DNA from 3 places in the Desulfitobacterium metallireducens DSM 15288 genome. Region 3 is predicted to be linked to each of the others. Evidence: riboswitches for the same ligand, from Rfam matches in the RefSeq annotation. Region 3 holds a riboswitch; each other region holds the start of a gene.
What was found. A riboswitch is a leader RNA that binds a small molecule or an ion and turns the genes downstream of it on or off. The one in region 3 is predicted to bind glycine.
Positions count from the first base shown of each region.

Region 1: another riboswitch for glycine. It lies ahead of gcvT (glycine cleavage system aminomethyltransferase GcvT); the one in region 3 lies ahead of DESME_RS03460 (alanine/glycine:cation symporter family protein).
Region 2: another riboswitch for glycine. It lies ahead of DESME_RS13410 (ACT domain-containing protein); the one in region 3 lies ahead of DESME_RS03460 (alanine/glycine:cation symporter family protein).

Region 1 is NZ_CP007032.1:2,396,239-2,400,488, forward strand. Features, by position in the region: gene gcvPA (aminomethyl-transferring glycine dehydrogenase subunit GcvPA) at 1-570, opposite strand, end outside; gene gcvH (glycine cleavage system protein GcvH) at 572-955, opposite strand; gene gcvT (glycine cleavage system aminomethyltransferase GcvT) at 1,170-2,267, opposite strand; glycine riboswitch at 2,460-2,567, opposite strand; gene DESME_RS11705 (methyl-accepting chemotaxis protein) at 2,672-3,529, opposite strand; gene ileS (isoleucine--tRNA ligase) at 3,682-4,250, opposite strand, start outside.
Region 2 is NZ_CP007032.1:2,756,312-2,760,561, forward strand. Features, by position in the region: gene DESME_RS13405 (PFL family protein) at 1-1,332, opposite strand, end outside; gene DESME_RS13410 (ACT domain-containing protein) at 1,898-2,197, opposite strand; glycine riboswitch at 2,331-2,422, opposite strand; gene DESME_RS13415 (cell wall-binding repeat-containing protein) at 2,603-4,250, opposite strand, start outside.
Region 3 is NZ_CP007032.1:716,854-721,103, forward strand. Features, by position in the region: gene DESME_RS03455 (LiaF transmembrane domain-containing protein) at 1-344, shown strand, start outside; gene DESME_RS03460 (alanine/glycine:cation symporter family protein) at 454-1,833, opposite strand; glycine riboswitch at 1,982-2,073, opposite strand; gene DESME_RS03465 (methyl-accepting chemotaxis protein) at 2,271-3,998, opposite strand; gene DESME_RS03470 (GGDEF domain-containing protein) at 3,998-4,250, opposite strand, start outside.

The DNA.
Region 1 (4,250 bases), 1.5 Mb from region 3:
AACCCCATCTTTTGAGGGAACTTCAACCATTTCAACGCCCCGCGGAGGTAAGTAGGTTTGAAGCACTTCCCTATACTCTGGATGAATAGTTGCAGGAACTAGAACTTTCTTGCGGCGAGTCGCATCGCAGCTCATCAGTGATGCCTCAGCCAAAGCAGAAGCCCCATCATACATTGAGGCATTGGCCGCATCCATCCCTGTCAGCTCACAAACCAGGGTCTGATATTCATAAATCGCCATCAATGTTCCTTGGCTAATTTCCGGTTGGTAAGGTGTATATGCTGTATAAAATTCAGAGCGCATAAGAAGTTGATCAACATAGCTCGGGATATAGTGCTCATAAGCGCCGGCTCCCAAATAAGAAGTATACTCCTCTAAATTCCCATTGCGGTTAGCTATTCCCTTAACCAGTTTCACAAGATCTTGCTCAGCCATTCCTCCAAGAACGTTCAAATTCGTTTTCAGCCGAACAGTTCCCGGGATATCTTTAAATAGATCATCGATCGACTGTACTCCGATCCTAGATAAAAGCTGTTCCCGCTGGTCTGCCGTGTTCGGCACATAATTCATTTTAGTTGCCCTCCTCAAGTAAGGCTTCATATTCGGCTGCAGATAACAAGTCATCAAGAGCTTTGAGGTCGTCTACTTCAACTTTGATTAACCACCCTTCACCGTAGGGATCACTATTTAGTGTATCGGGAGCATCAAGAACAGTCTGGTTAAATTCAAGAACTTTTCCGGTCACTGCCGCAACGATATCGGAAACCGCTTTAACTGACTCAACAGTACCATAAGCCTCTCCTGCGCTTACCGTTACTCCTTCTTCAGGAAGCTCAACAAAAACAACATCCCCTAGACTTTCTTGAGCATGATCTGTAATTCCTAAGGTCACAATATTTCCGTCTACTTTCGCCCACTCGTGTGTTTTGCTGTACTTAAGATTTGTTGGATTCATGATAATTCCTCCCTAAATTTAATTTAATAATAATCCGGGTCGTGTAGCTTCCCGCACATCCATTCACTCAGCGCTCCAGGGCTGACAGCGCCTTTTCCCATCCGTGGAGGCGCTTGCACTAGGCACGTCCATGTGCCGTCGGCGCACTCACTTTTGTGGCAGCTTCGCCAAACCTAAGGGTATTACCTGAAGTGAACCAGAATACAATCCAAATTTAGCGCGCTCTTTTATAAAAGGGGGTAGGGATAATTTGTGCTTTAACCGCTTTGCCTCGAATAATGACGTCTAAAGTGGAACCCATTTCTGCTAAATCAGCACGGACTAAGCCTAACGCGATATTTTTGTTCAAAGTTGGAGAGAAAGAACCCGAGGTGATAAAACCGACTTCTTCTCCATCTTTTTGTATAAGGTAATGTGAACGAGCAATCCCGCGTTCAATCATTTCTAAGCCCACGAGTTTTCGGGAAAGTCCTTTTTCTTTCTGCGCTTCAAGAGCTTCCTTACCCACGAATTTCTCTTTGGCAAGCTTCACAAAGAAACCAATTCCTGCTTCAAGCGGAGAAATCTCTTGACCCAGTTCGTTGCCATAAAGGGGAAGCTTTGCTTCGAAACGCAAGGTATCCCTTGCCCCGAGGCCAATGGGCTGAATACCTTCAGATTTACCTGCTTCAAGAATCTTCCGCCAAAGTTCGGGAGCTTTCTCGGGAGCTGAATAGATCTCAAAACCATCTTCGCCAGTATACCCTGTGCGAGAAATAAGGCAGGGTACCCCGTTTACTTCTCCATGTTTAAACCAATAATATTTAATTTCCGAAAGATCTATTGACGTCAGTCCTTGCAAAATTTTCTCGGATAAGGGGCCTTGCAACGCCAATTGGGCCACTTCAGCTGACTTATTGTTCAACTGTACGTCATACCCTTTAGCCTGTTCAAGCATCCAAGCATAGTCTTTATCCGTATTTGAAGCATTAACCACGATATAGAAATGTTCTATACCATAACGATAAACCAAAAGATCATCAACAATTCCACCCTCCGGATAACACATCGGAGAATACAGAATCTGCCCATCCTGAATTAGGGTAACATCATTGGTAATCAAGTTCTGCACAAAGGAAAGTGCTTCTTTCCCTTTAACATCTACTTCACCCATATGTGATACGTCAAAAAGACCGGCTTTCGTACGAACCGTATTATGTTCTTCAATAACTCCAGCATACTGAACTGGCATTTCCCAACCACCAAAATCAATAAGCTTGGCTTTAGCTGCTTGATGTTCCTCATAAAGAGGAGTACGTTTGAGTTCCGCCACTAAAAAACACCTCCTTAAGTTTTGAGTATTACCAAATTCATGGCTTTCATGAGAAAAGTATAGTGTTACAAGATAAAATGAATATAAAAAGGACAGAGGATAGCGCTTCGCGCTTCCTCTGTCCTTTAACCTGAGAGATTCGCCTTTCGGCTTCCCCTTTGGTGTTCTCGTTCGAGAAACTCTCCAGAGCCCCGTCTTTCAGCAGTACATTTGCCTGAGAGTTTCCCTTCCTAAATGAGCGATCTAAGAAGTTTTCTCCTTCGGCGTCCGGTTTTACCGGATCTCTCCCACTGAAATCATTCGGTCATATGTATTTATCTTGTGTCTCCTACATTATACGCAGACAGTACTTATTCGTCTACTCCTAAAAGCAATTCTTCGAAAATTATTCATATTCATTTTAATTATAATTTAAGAGCTAAACTATTTAAATCATCACCGACGCGTTGAACTTTCTCAATCATCTGGGCAATTTCTTGTGTTGCTTTCGCCTGTTCTTCAGTAATCTCCTTATTTTGAACTACTCCTTGAGTGATTCGCTCGATAATCTCTTGAAATTGATTTAAAATCGTGCCAATCTCATTAGCAGAACGATTGCTTTCCTCCGCTAGTTTCCGTACTTCTTCAGCAACTACCGAAAATCCTTTTCCATGCTCACCTGCACGTGCTGCTTCAATAGCTGCATTCAACCCCAACAAATTGGTTTGAGTCGAGACTCGGCGAATGAATTCCAAAATATTCGTCGTTTCTTTCACTTGTTCTTTACCTTCGTAGGCAACTTCAGATACGGTATGACTGATTCCTGCAACTTCTTCTGCCGAAGCTGCCATTTCCTGAATCGCTCCCGCTGCTTGTTCAATTGCTTGGTGTAACTGGTTGACATGCTTTCGAATTATATCTTTTAATTCCTGATCTTTTAATAAGGAAATAACCATGCCTACAGCGATGCGTGCAACAGGCGTAACCACCTCGATCGGTCCAGCGATTCCAAAGCTTCCTAATTTTGTTCCTTCCGACCTGACCGCTATATTAAGACCCTCACGTTGTCCTCCATTAGATCGCTCTTCATCCTCTTTAGTGACCGCAATTTCATTAACCGAAGTCGTCATGATTTTCTTGCTTCCCTGGTGTATTTTACCTACCCGAGTTCCTGCTGAGTCCGCGATTATTTTTCCTGTTGAATCACATACAATGCCATGAAAGCCACTTTCTGTATAAATCAGTTGAACAATTTGGTCTGCAATTTGCTGAGTAAGAATCACTGAATCCACTTCCCTACTGTTATTGTAACTTATAAATATATTATTTTCCGACAAAATCCTTTGTATATTGTAAACTATCCTGAAGTAAATTGTCTATACAAAAATCCTAAGGGTGAGAGTCTCCTTTTCCACCCTTAGGATTGCTAATCAATCTATTCTATTCCTTTAACAACTGAGGCACACCGTGGGCAGAGCGTGGGATGGGCTTCATCCTTGCCCACTTCAGTATGATACATCCAGCAACGTTCACACTTTTCACCAGCTGCTGAGCTGACCTTAATCCTTAAGCCTTCGATATCTTCGGCTACAGTTGCCTCTACAGGCGTTTCTTCTGTGGGTTGATGTAACTCAACATCAGAAACAATGAAGATTTCCGCAAGGTTAGGAACTCCTTGCAGGAATTCATAGAGATCAGCTGGGGTGTAAAGATCAACTTGAGCGGTAAGCGGATGATTGATGAGCTTATCTTGACGGGCTTTCTCCAAAGCCTTCGTGACCTCAGCACGTAAGGATAAGATTTGATCCCATTTAGCTCCAAGTTGTTCATCCATCCATTCCGGCTTCACTGTAGGCATTTTTTCAACTTGAATATTTACCCCTTCAGCTACACCTGAGACATAAGGCCAAATTTCATCCGCTGTGAAGGTAAGTACCGGAGCAATTAAGCGTACCAGAGCATCCAAGGACTGATAAAGAACTGTTTGCGCAGAACGACGCAGTG
Region 2 (4,250 bases), 1.1 Mb from region 3:
GCCTCCCCGCCGTACAAATTTGCGCGCTGAAAACGGATTTACTTTGATAACAGGAGCCCCACCAAGCAAACCTCCAAACTCAACACGATCTCCTGCCTTCTTTCCTATTGCCGGGATCACACGAACCGCCGTCGTCTTCTTATTGATCATACCGATAGCAGCCTCATCCGCAATAATTCCAGCAATCGTTTCCGGTTCCACATCCCCTGGAATTGCAATCATATCCAGTCCCACGGAACAGACACAGGTCATCGCCTCTAACTTTTCGATAGTAAGCGCTCCCGTTTCTACAGCATAAACCATCCCCGCATCTTCCGAAACAGGAATGAACGCTCCACTTAATCCCCCAACATGGGAAGAAGCCATTGCTCCTCCTTTTTTCACGGCATCATTCAGCATGGCTAAGGCTGCCGTTGTCCCATGCGCTCCGCAACGTTCAAGACCCATGTTTTCCAAGATCTCCGCTACACTATCGCCAATCGCAGGCGTCGGGGCCAAGGACAAATCGATAATTCCAAACGGAGCGTTCAAGGCCTTCGAAGCTTCGCGTCCAATGAGTTCTCCAGCCCGTGTGATCTTAAACGTCGTTCGTTTAATTAGATTAGCCAGTTCGCTCAAATCCGCATCTGGATTTTTTTCGACCATTTTCGCCACAACACCAGGTCCACTCACGCCGACATTGATGACCACTTCCGGTTCACCCACTCCATGGAACGCTCCCGCCATAAACGGATTATCTTCCGGAGCATTACAGAATACAACGAGCTTAGCCGCACCAATTCCATCTTGATCCGCTGTAAGCCGTGCGCTTTCCAACACAACATGGCCCATTTTCAAAACAGCATCCATATTAATTCCAGCTTTAGTTGACCCAATATTAACTGAGGAACACACATACTCTGTCTCGGCTAGCGCTTGAGGAATCGCCGCGATAAGAGCCTCATCTCCCTTGGTGAAGCCTTTTTGGACAAGTGCTGAAAATCCGCCCAAGAAGTTAATCCCTACTGTTTTCGCCGCTCGATCTAGGGCTTTAGCAAGGCGTACCATTTCCTCTGGCTTAAAATTCGACCCTAATAGGGCCACCGGAGTCACCGAAACCCGCTTATTAACAATCGGAATTCCATACCGCGCCGCCAGTTCTTCCCCAACTTGAACGAGATTCTCCGCCCGGTGGGTAATTTTATCATAGACTTTCTGCTCCACGACTTTGATGTCATCTCCTGCACAATCGAGAAGTGAGATTCCCATCGTAATCGTACGAATATCTAAATTCTCCTGTTCAACCATCTCTAGTGTTTGCATAATCTCTTGGGGTGTTATATTTAGAGTCATTCCGTTCTCTCCTAACTTGTTAAGTTATTTGTAGTTTGTCTGGGTCGTGTAGCTTCCCGCACATCCGTTCACTTCGCGCTCCAGGGCTAGCACACGCGCTTCCGTAGCAGCTTCGCCAAACCCTTCTGCTTTCTGCATGTGAACCAGGTGGCTTCGCTATGCTACGGAAGCATCGTGCGCCGTCCCGCCCCTCCGCGAAATCGTTCACTCCTGTGCGGGAAGCTACTCTTGCAGGTCAATCTTCAAGCAATTCTTCGAAGCAAGTTACAATTACAGTTAGCGAGGACTCTGAGTGAGCATTGATCAAGCTTGGTCAAAATTGCTCTTACCTTTGCTTAACGAGTCACAAGGCCGAAACACTTCACTGGAGTGTTTCGCTCGCCGACACTGAGCCAAGGCGACGGCACAGGACGTGCCTAGTGCAGACTGCGCCATGGATGGCATAGCAGATCTGCGCGGCGAATTTGGAGGGCATTACGCAACTTGCATCCAGCAGTTATGCCCTTAGCTTGGTCTGCGAGCATACCTTCCGAGCGTCTGTAACGTAACTCTGCTTGCAAGAGCTTTAGATTCGATGCATAAAAGTAAAGACATCCTCATGCTGAGCTGTCACTTTGAGCCCGCGGCCTTCCCCTTCTTCGTTGAGCTTCTTCGAAAGTTCCCCGAGGGAAATCGAGGACTGACTCATATCAACCACCATCATCATGGTAAAAAAGTCGTGTAAAATCGTCTGGCTGATATCGAGAATATTTACCGAGTATTCCGCTAAACGCCCGGTCACCCAGGCAATAATTCCGATTTGATCCTTTCCGATCACTGTGACGATTACACGATTAGACTTTTCCTGAGTAAGACTGTTGCTCATTTTCTAGAACTCCCTTCAATTTTCCATACTTTTCATAGTTTTAGCATTTTGACTCTCTTCTCATCCTACTTTAAACGAATAACTCAATGAAAAAAGCCTCATCCTTAAGGATAAGACTCTGGAGAATTTCAGGCTAATACCCTCTGTCCTTTTGCCTGAGAGATTATGCAGCTTACGCTGTTTGCCCCTTCGGCGTCCTTATCGGAACTCTCCAGAGATCTGTCCACTTACAGTGAAGCGACTGCTCTCCTGCAAAGCATCATCCAGTTGTTTCATTATGAAATTAAGGTTTATTATATCGCAGAAGCATACCACATTTCAACAAAAAAGTGAATTCAGATCTATTGAAAAGAAATAAGATGAGGGGCGTTGCACGACCATAAGTTGTGTAACGCCCCTTTTGCTTTACTGCCGAGTAATTCCCTCTAATACAATAGAAGAATCGACCGTCAGATTTGCATCCTTATTCGCAATCATTTTAATAGCCGATCCCTCATTAAAGGTTACATTTGAGGGTGTAACTACCACGATCTGATCATAATTTCCCTTAAGCTCAACTTTCTGCTCAGGGTTCAGTGAAACAACATATAAGACAGGAATTCGATTCGGGCTTGTGTTGGTGACAACCCCTTCCACTACAGCCACCCCTTGATCATCGAAGGTCCCCTGAAGCTCAATATTCGGCTCCGTTTGTGCAAGCTTGCTAATAACAACTTTCCCAAAACTTCCACCAGATGCATCAAGTGTTGCCTGGGCACTGGCTACCGTGTTTTCGATAGTCGTTCCCGTAGTAACCGTTACGCCGACCTGACTTGTGCTTTCCACAATCAGCGTCGCGATCTCACTATTAGCAATCTGGATTCCATCGGGTCCGCCCGATAGAACTAAGATACTCTTCGCTTTAACGTTATCCATTCTAATTTCGCCTTGAGCACCAGGGTTGATTATGATCCCGCCCTGAACCGTAACATTTTTAAGGGTCACATTATTTCCCTCAATATACAGATTGTAAGGAGTACTTAGTCCATTTACCGTAACATTATTGCCTGTTACAACTCCATTATCGTTCAAAATCTCTGGCAGATTCGCTTGAGCAGAACCAACCATCGCTCCATCTTGTGCATAAAGGGCCATTGAGGACATATCCTCAAGCACTTGATCAGGAACAACGGGTTTACCCCCAAGCGCCACTAAATCAGCGGGCACAATCGGAAAGAAGTTCGTCTTAATGAAATCCCGAGTTCCTGCTGGTAAAGTTTGATTATCAATTAAAAAGATCGCTGAAGAAGTTTGAGATGCCAAAGATGATCCTGCTAAAGCATCGACAAGATTATTATCATTACCACTGGCTAAATAGAGTTTTTTCCCTTGAATTACCCCGGCAAAAGCTTCGATAATTTTTACATTGGTCCCAAAACGGTCGCTTCCTCCTAACCGTTTTGGATTCGTGAGCGCCTGTTCCACGACAGAACTCAACGCTCCCTCTCCTCCTAATACATAAGACTGTTTAATTTGCTTCGTCTTTAGATATTCTTTTACGCTTTGTGGGAGTTGATCGGCCTCCGAAAGAAAAATCGGTATTCCTTGACTTGCCGCAATTGCTGCCACCGATAACGCATCCGCATTATTATAGGCCGTACTCACGATCACTTGATCAAAACTACCCAACTCTTTCGCAATATTTAACGACGTTTCAAAGCGGTCTTGCCCCCCTAAAGGAACAACTTTAAGTCCGAGACCATTTTCGAGTGTATCAAGAACAGAGGATTTAATAACCCCACTACCACTTGTGACATAAACCGTCTTTACGCCCAGCCTTTTCAATTCTTTTTCGGTATAAGAATTAAGAGTATCTCCCTCTGTTAAAAGAATCGGAGCTTTTCGCAGATGGGCTAGCGGCGCGGCCGTCAAAGCATCGACTAAGTTTTCATCCATTCCAGCAGAAAGAACAGCATAATCGCTTGAATTATCCGCCCAACCCGCCTCAGCAATTTGTGCAGCCGTTTCATAACGGTCAACTCCTCCCAGCCTCTCGGCCGGGTCTTTAGGTAAC
Region 3 (4,250 bases):
TAAGTCAATTGCGGATGAGTAATCTCGATATTAATAGTGGGGCAAGCCAGCTGGAATTACGTTTTGGAGACACAGGAACGAAGACTCAAGCAGAGGTTAATGCGGGAGCCTCAAAAGTTACGTTAGTCGTTCCCGAGCAAGTGGGGCTTAAAATTAAAATTAGTGGTTTTACAAACAGTACTAATTTTGCTGGGGATGGGCTATTTTTACAGGATAAAGAATGGGTGAGTCCTAACTATGATTCAGCAAAGTCGAAGATAGATCTATCAATGTCGGTAGCGGCTGGAAAAATTGATTTAGTAAGGCCTGACACTCCAAGCGCTAGCTCTGATAAAATTTACTAAAGTATCATATAAGATGAGATAAAGCATGAATAATCCCGTAACAAAATAAAATGTTACGGGATTATTTGGTATACATATTAAGTGGTATAGATACGGCATGAATTAAAGGTTATTTTCCGACGATGGGAATAGGCTCATCAGAAACCTCATCCAATCGGTCTTCCCAGAGATATTTCTTTGTTTCAGATACGATGATGGGGCTTAAGAGAAGTAATGCGACAAGGTTCGGAATGGCCATCAAGGCGTTGAACGCGTCTGCCATATCCCATACTAAAGGAAGGCTCATAATGGAGCCAAGGAAAACTGCAATAACCCAAAAAAGACGGTAGGGCGTAATGGCAATTTTACCAAATAGGTATTCAATTGCTCTTTCACCATAGTAAGACCAACCGAGGATGGTTGAAAATACGAAAGTGAGTAGACCAACGGTAAGTACAATCGGACCAATTACGGGGATTTGCTCAAAAGCCATGTTGGTCAGAGCAGCTCCTTTTAAGCCTTCCGCTGCTGCAGGGTTACTTATGATGCTACTGACAACAACAAGTCCGGTCATTGCACAGACTACGACTGTATCCCAGAAAGTTCCGGTAGAAGACACCAGAGCTTGGCGGACAGGATTTCTCGTTTGAGCTGCAGCTGCTACGATTGGAGCAGAACCTAAGCCAGACTCATTGGAGAAGAGACCTCGAGCAATACCGTATCGAGCAGCCATCATAACGCTAGCTCCAATGAAGCCGCCACCAGCTGCATGAGGGGTAAAAGCAGATTGGAAGATTAAAGAGATGGCGGGTGCTACAAATTCAGAATTCATGGCTAAGATAATGATACATCCTAAGACATAGAAAATGGCCATAAAAGGAACAAGCATCTCAGTGACTCGAGCGATGGATTTGATTCCACCAAGAATAACGGCAGCTGTGAGGATCGCCATGATTGCCCCGCTGATATAGGGAGAGATATGAAAGGTTTCATTCACCATAGCTGAAATGGAATTCGCTTGAACGGTGTTACCGATCCCAAAGGCGGCGATCGATGTAAAGATAGCGAACAATATGGCAAGCCATTTTTGACCCAGCCCGTTTTCGAGAGCATACATTGGACCACCAAGCATTGTTCCATCAGACGTTTTAACCCGGTATTTAACGGATAAAAGGGCTTCCGAGTATTTTGTTGCAATACCGAATACTCCCGTCAACCAGCACCAAAGCACAGCACCAGGACCACCAAGTGCAACTGCCGTCGATACTCCAACAATATTACCGGTACCAATGGTAGCAGCCAAAGCTGTAGTGAGGGCACCGAATTGACTGACATCCCCCTCAGCGGATGTATCCTTAGTTACCGAAAGTTTAATCGCTTTGAAGGTGTACTTTTGAATAAAGCGGGTGCGAAAAGTTAGGAATAAGTGCGTACCGAAAAGTAGAATCAGCATCGGGGGACCCCAGAGGTATGTGTTTAACCAGAGAATAAAATTGTGAAATGCATCCATGTTTTGTCTCCTCCTTGTTTTCTCAATCTGTTTTTATTTAGCTTGAGGACTAATCCTTATATAAAAAGAGCCAAATCAGGAAAGATTTGACTCTGGAGTGCTAGCGTAAGTCTAAGAGAGATCGCGTTTTAGAGCTATCTCCTAGATAAACTAATACTCTGTCCTTTTGCCTGAGAGATTTAAAAATAATCTTATGTTGCCCCTTCGGCGCCCAATTTGGGTCTCTCCAGAGTGCTGTCAATTTACGGTCTAAACTTGAAATCAAGTACCTGAAAGTTTAACTTCTTCGGCGGGCAATAGCCACTCTCCCGTAAATATCATCCAGTAATATGCAGTTGTTTTAAAGCTAATTATCTAATATTATAATTTTTTAGATTATTATATTCAAGGGATATATTAGGATAAAGTGACAGAAAGCCTCATGAATTATGTATACTTTACAGGATATCAAGATGAAAGCGATTTATTTCGAGTTTGAGGTTTTGCGCTAATTCGGTAAGGTTAAGATTCGCTACTTTTAAGTCCTCAAGCGACGCGTTTTGTTCCTCGATTCCAGCATAAACAGTTTGGGCTTGAGCAGCCGTCTCACGGCTAACCTCATCAACATCGCGAACCGCGGCTGTGACGGTTTGACTCGAGGAAGAGATGCTGTAGATCGACTGTGTGACTTCTTGAATTTCACTCATAACGTTTTGAATGAGCTCAGTGATGCTGTCGAATCCTTCTCCAGCATGATTAACGACTTCAATTCCTTCATTGACTAAACTTGCGTCATTTTGCATCGATTGAATGGCATCTTGTAAATTATTTTCGTTGTCTTGAATTAAGACCACGATTTCGCGGGTTGCTCCAGCGGTCTGCTCGGCGAGCTTTCTGACTTCTGCGGCAACAACGGAAAAACCGCGTCCGTTTTCACCTGCTCGAGCCGCTTCAATGGCTGCATTAAGGGCGAGCAGATTGGTTTGATCAGCGATTCCGGAAATGACTTCGGTGATGTCAGAAATTTGGCGTGAACTCTGAGACAATTTCTGAATCGCCGCTTGAACACTCTTTGTTCCCTGACCAATATAAGACATTTGAGTCATCGCTTGAACAACGGCTTTTTGACCTCCCTGAGCTGTATTCTCTGTTTTTTCAACGAGTCTCGTGACACTAGAACTGTGTGTAGCAATAGACTTTACTGTAGAAGAAATTTCTTCGATACCGTTTAAGGTGCTATCAAGGGAAGAGGATTGTTTGGCTGTTCCTGCAGCAACATGATCGATTGAGGCGGCTATTTGATCTGAGGTGAGGGCTGTTTGTTCTGTTACGAAGAGAAGCTGGTTTGAGGAATCAGCTACATGTTGTGCGGAAATTTGGATATGTTTTACAAGATGCTGAAGATTTTCTAACATCTTGTTTACTCCAGTTGCAAGCCGCCCTGCCTCATCGCGGGCTTGACCCGTCAGCGGCTGTACATCTAAATTTCCGTCCGCAATTTTTTCAACTGTCTGAAGGATGAGCTTTAAGGGCTTGGAAATTAACCGGGACAGCCATAAACCGATAAGTAAAGCGATAAGGCCTGCTGCAAGAGGAAGTCCAAATAGAATTTTTTCGGCTCTGGCAAAATTAAGATTATCTCTTGCGAGAGTTGCTTCCGCTTCTTGAGTGTTAAATTCCAGAAGCTCAGTATAAATCGTATTACTTTCAAATAAGCTTTGTGCAGTTTTGGTTTGATATTCTTGATAGATCTGAGCTGGGTTTTCGGTGTCCATGCGGGTGAGGATTTTTTGACGCTCAGTGTTTGTTGCTGCGATCAGTTCTTGCAACCGGGTTAGACGCTGTTCTTCATAAGGTTCAAGCGGCAGAGCCTGATATTTTTCTAGCGCTTCAGCGCCAAGTGCTGCTGAGATATTGGCTTCAGTTATAAGCGTTCGTTGGGTACCTGATTCAGTTGCGGCGAGGAGAGCTTGGGTAGTGAAGAGCTCTGAATTTTTTGACCGGCTTGCCGCATCGCTTAAAAGTTCGATTGAAAGGGTTGAATTGGAGTAAATCGAATTCATAGCCTGTTCGGCTTGAAGATAATAAGAATAACCAGTGTAACTTAAGACTCCCATAAAGAGAATCATGAGCAAAACTAAGGAAATGATTTTAGAAGCGGTTTTCCAATGTCGAAATCCAATCATCAAATGCCAGTCCCTTCATTTTTTTGAATCCGAAGCGGTTCAATTCGATAAGCATTTCCCGGGATAGTTTTCGTTTCTTTTTTGAGATGTGCAGCATGTTGGGCAATCTCAGCGGGGGTTAAGGCATCATTTTCCGGTAGGATGAGGGCAGCAAGCGCAACACTGAGATGATTTGCTCCAACCATGTGCTCGGTTTTTATTTTGAACTCAGCGATGATTGCTTCACAGAGTTCTTCGAGTTGGGTTCTCTCA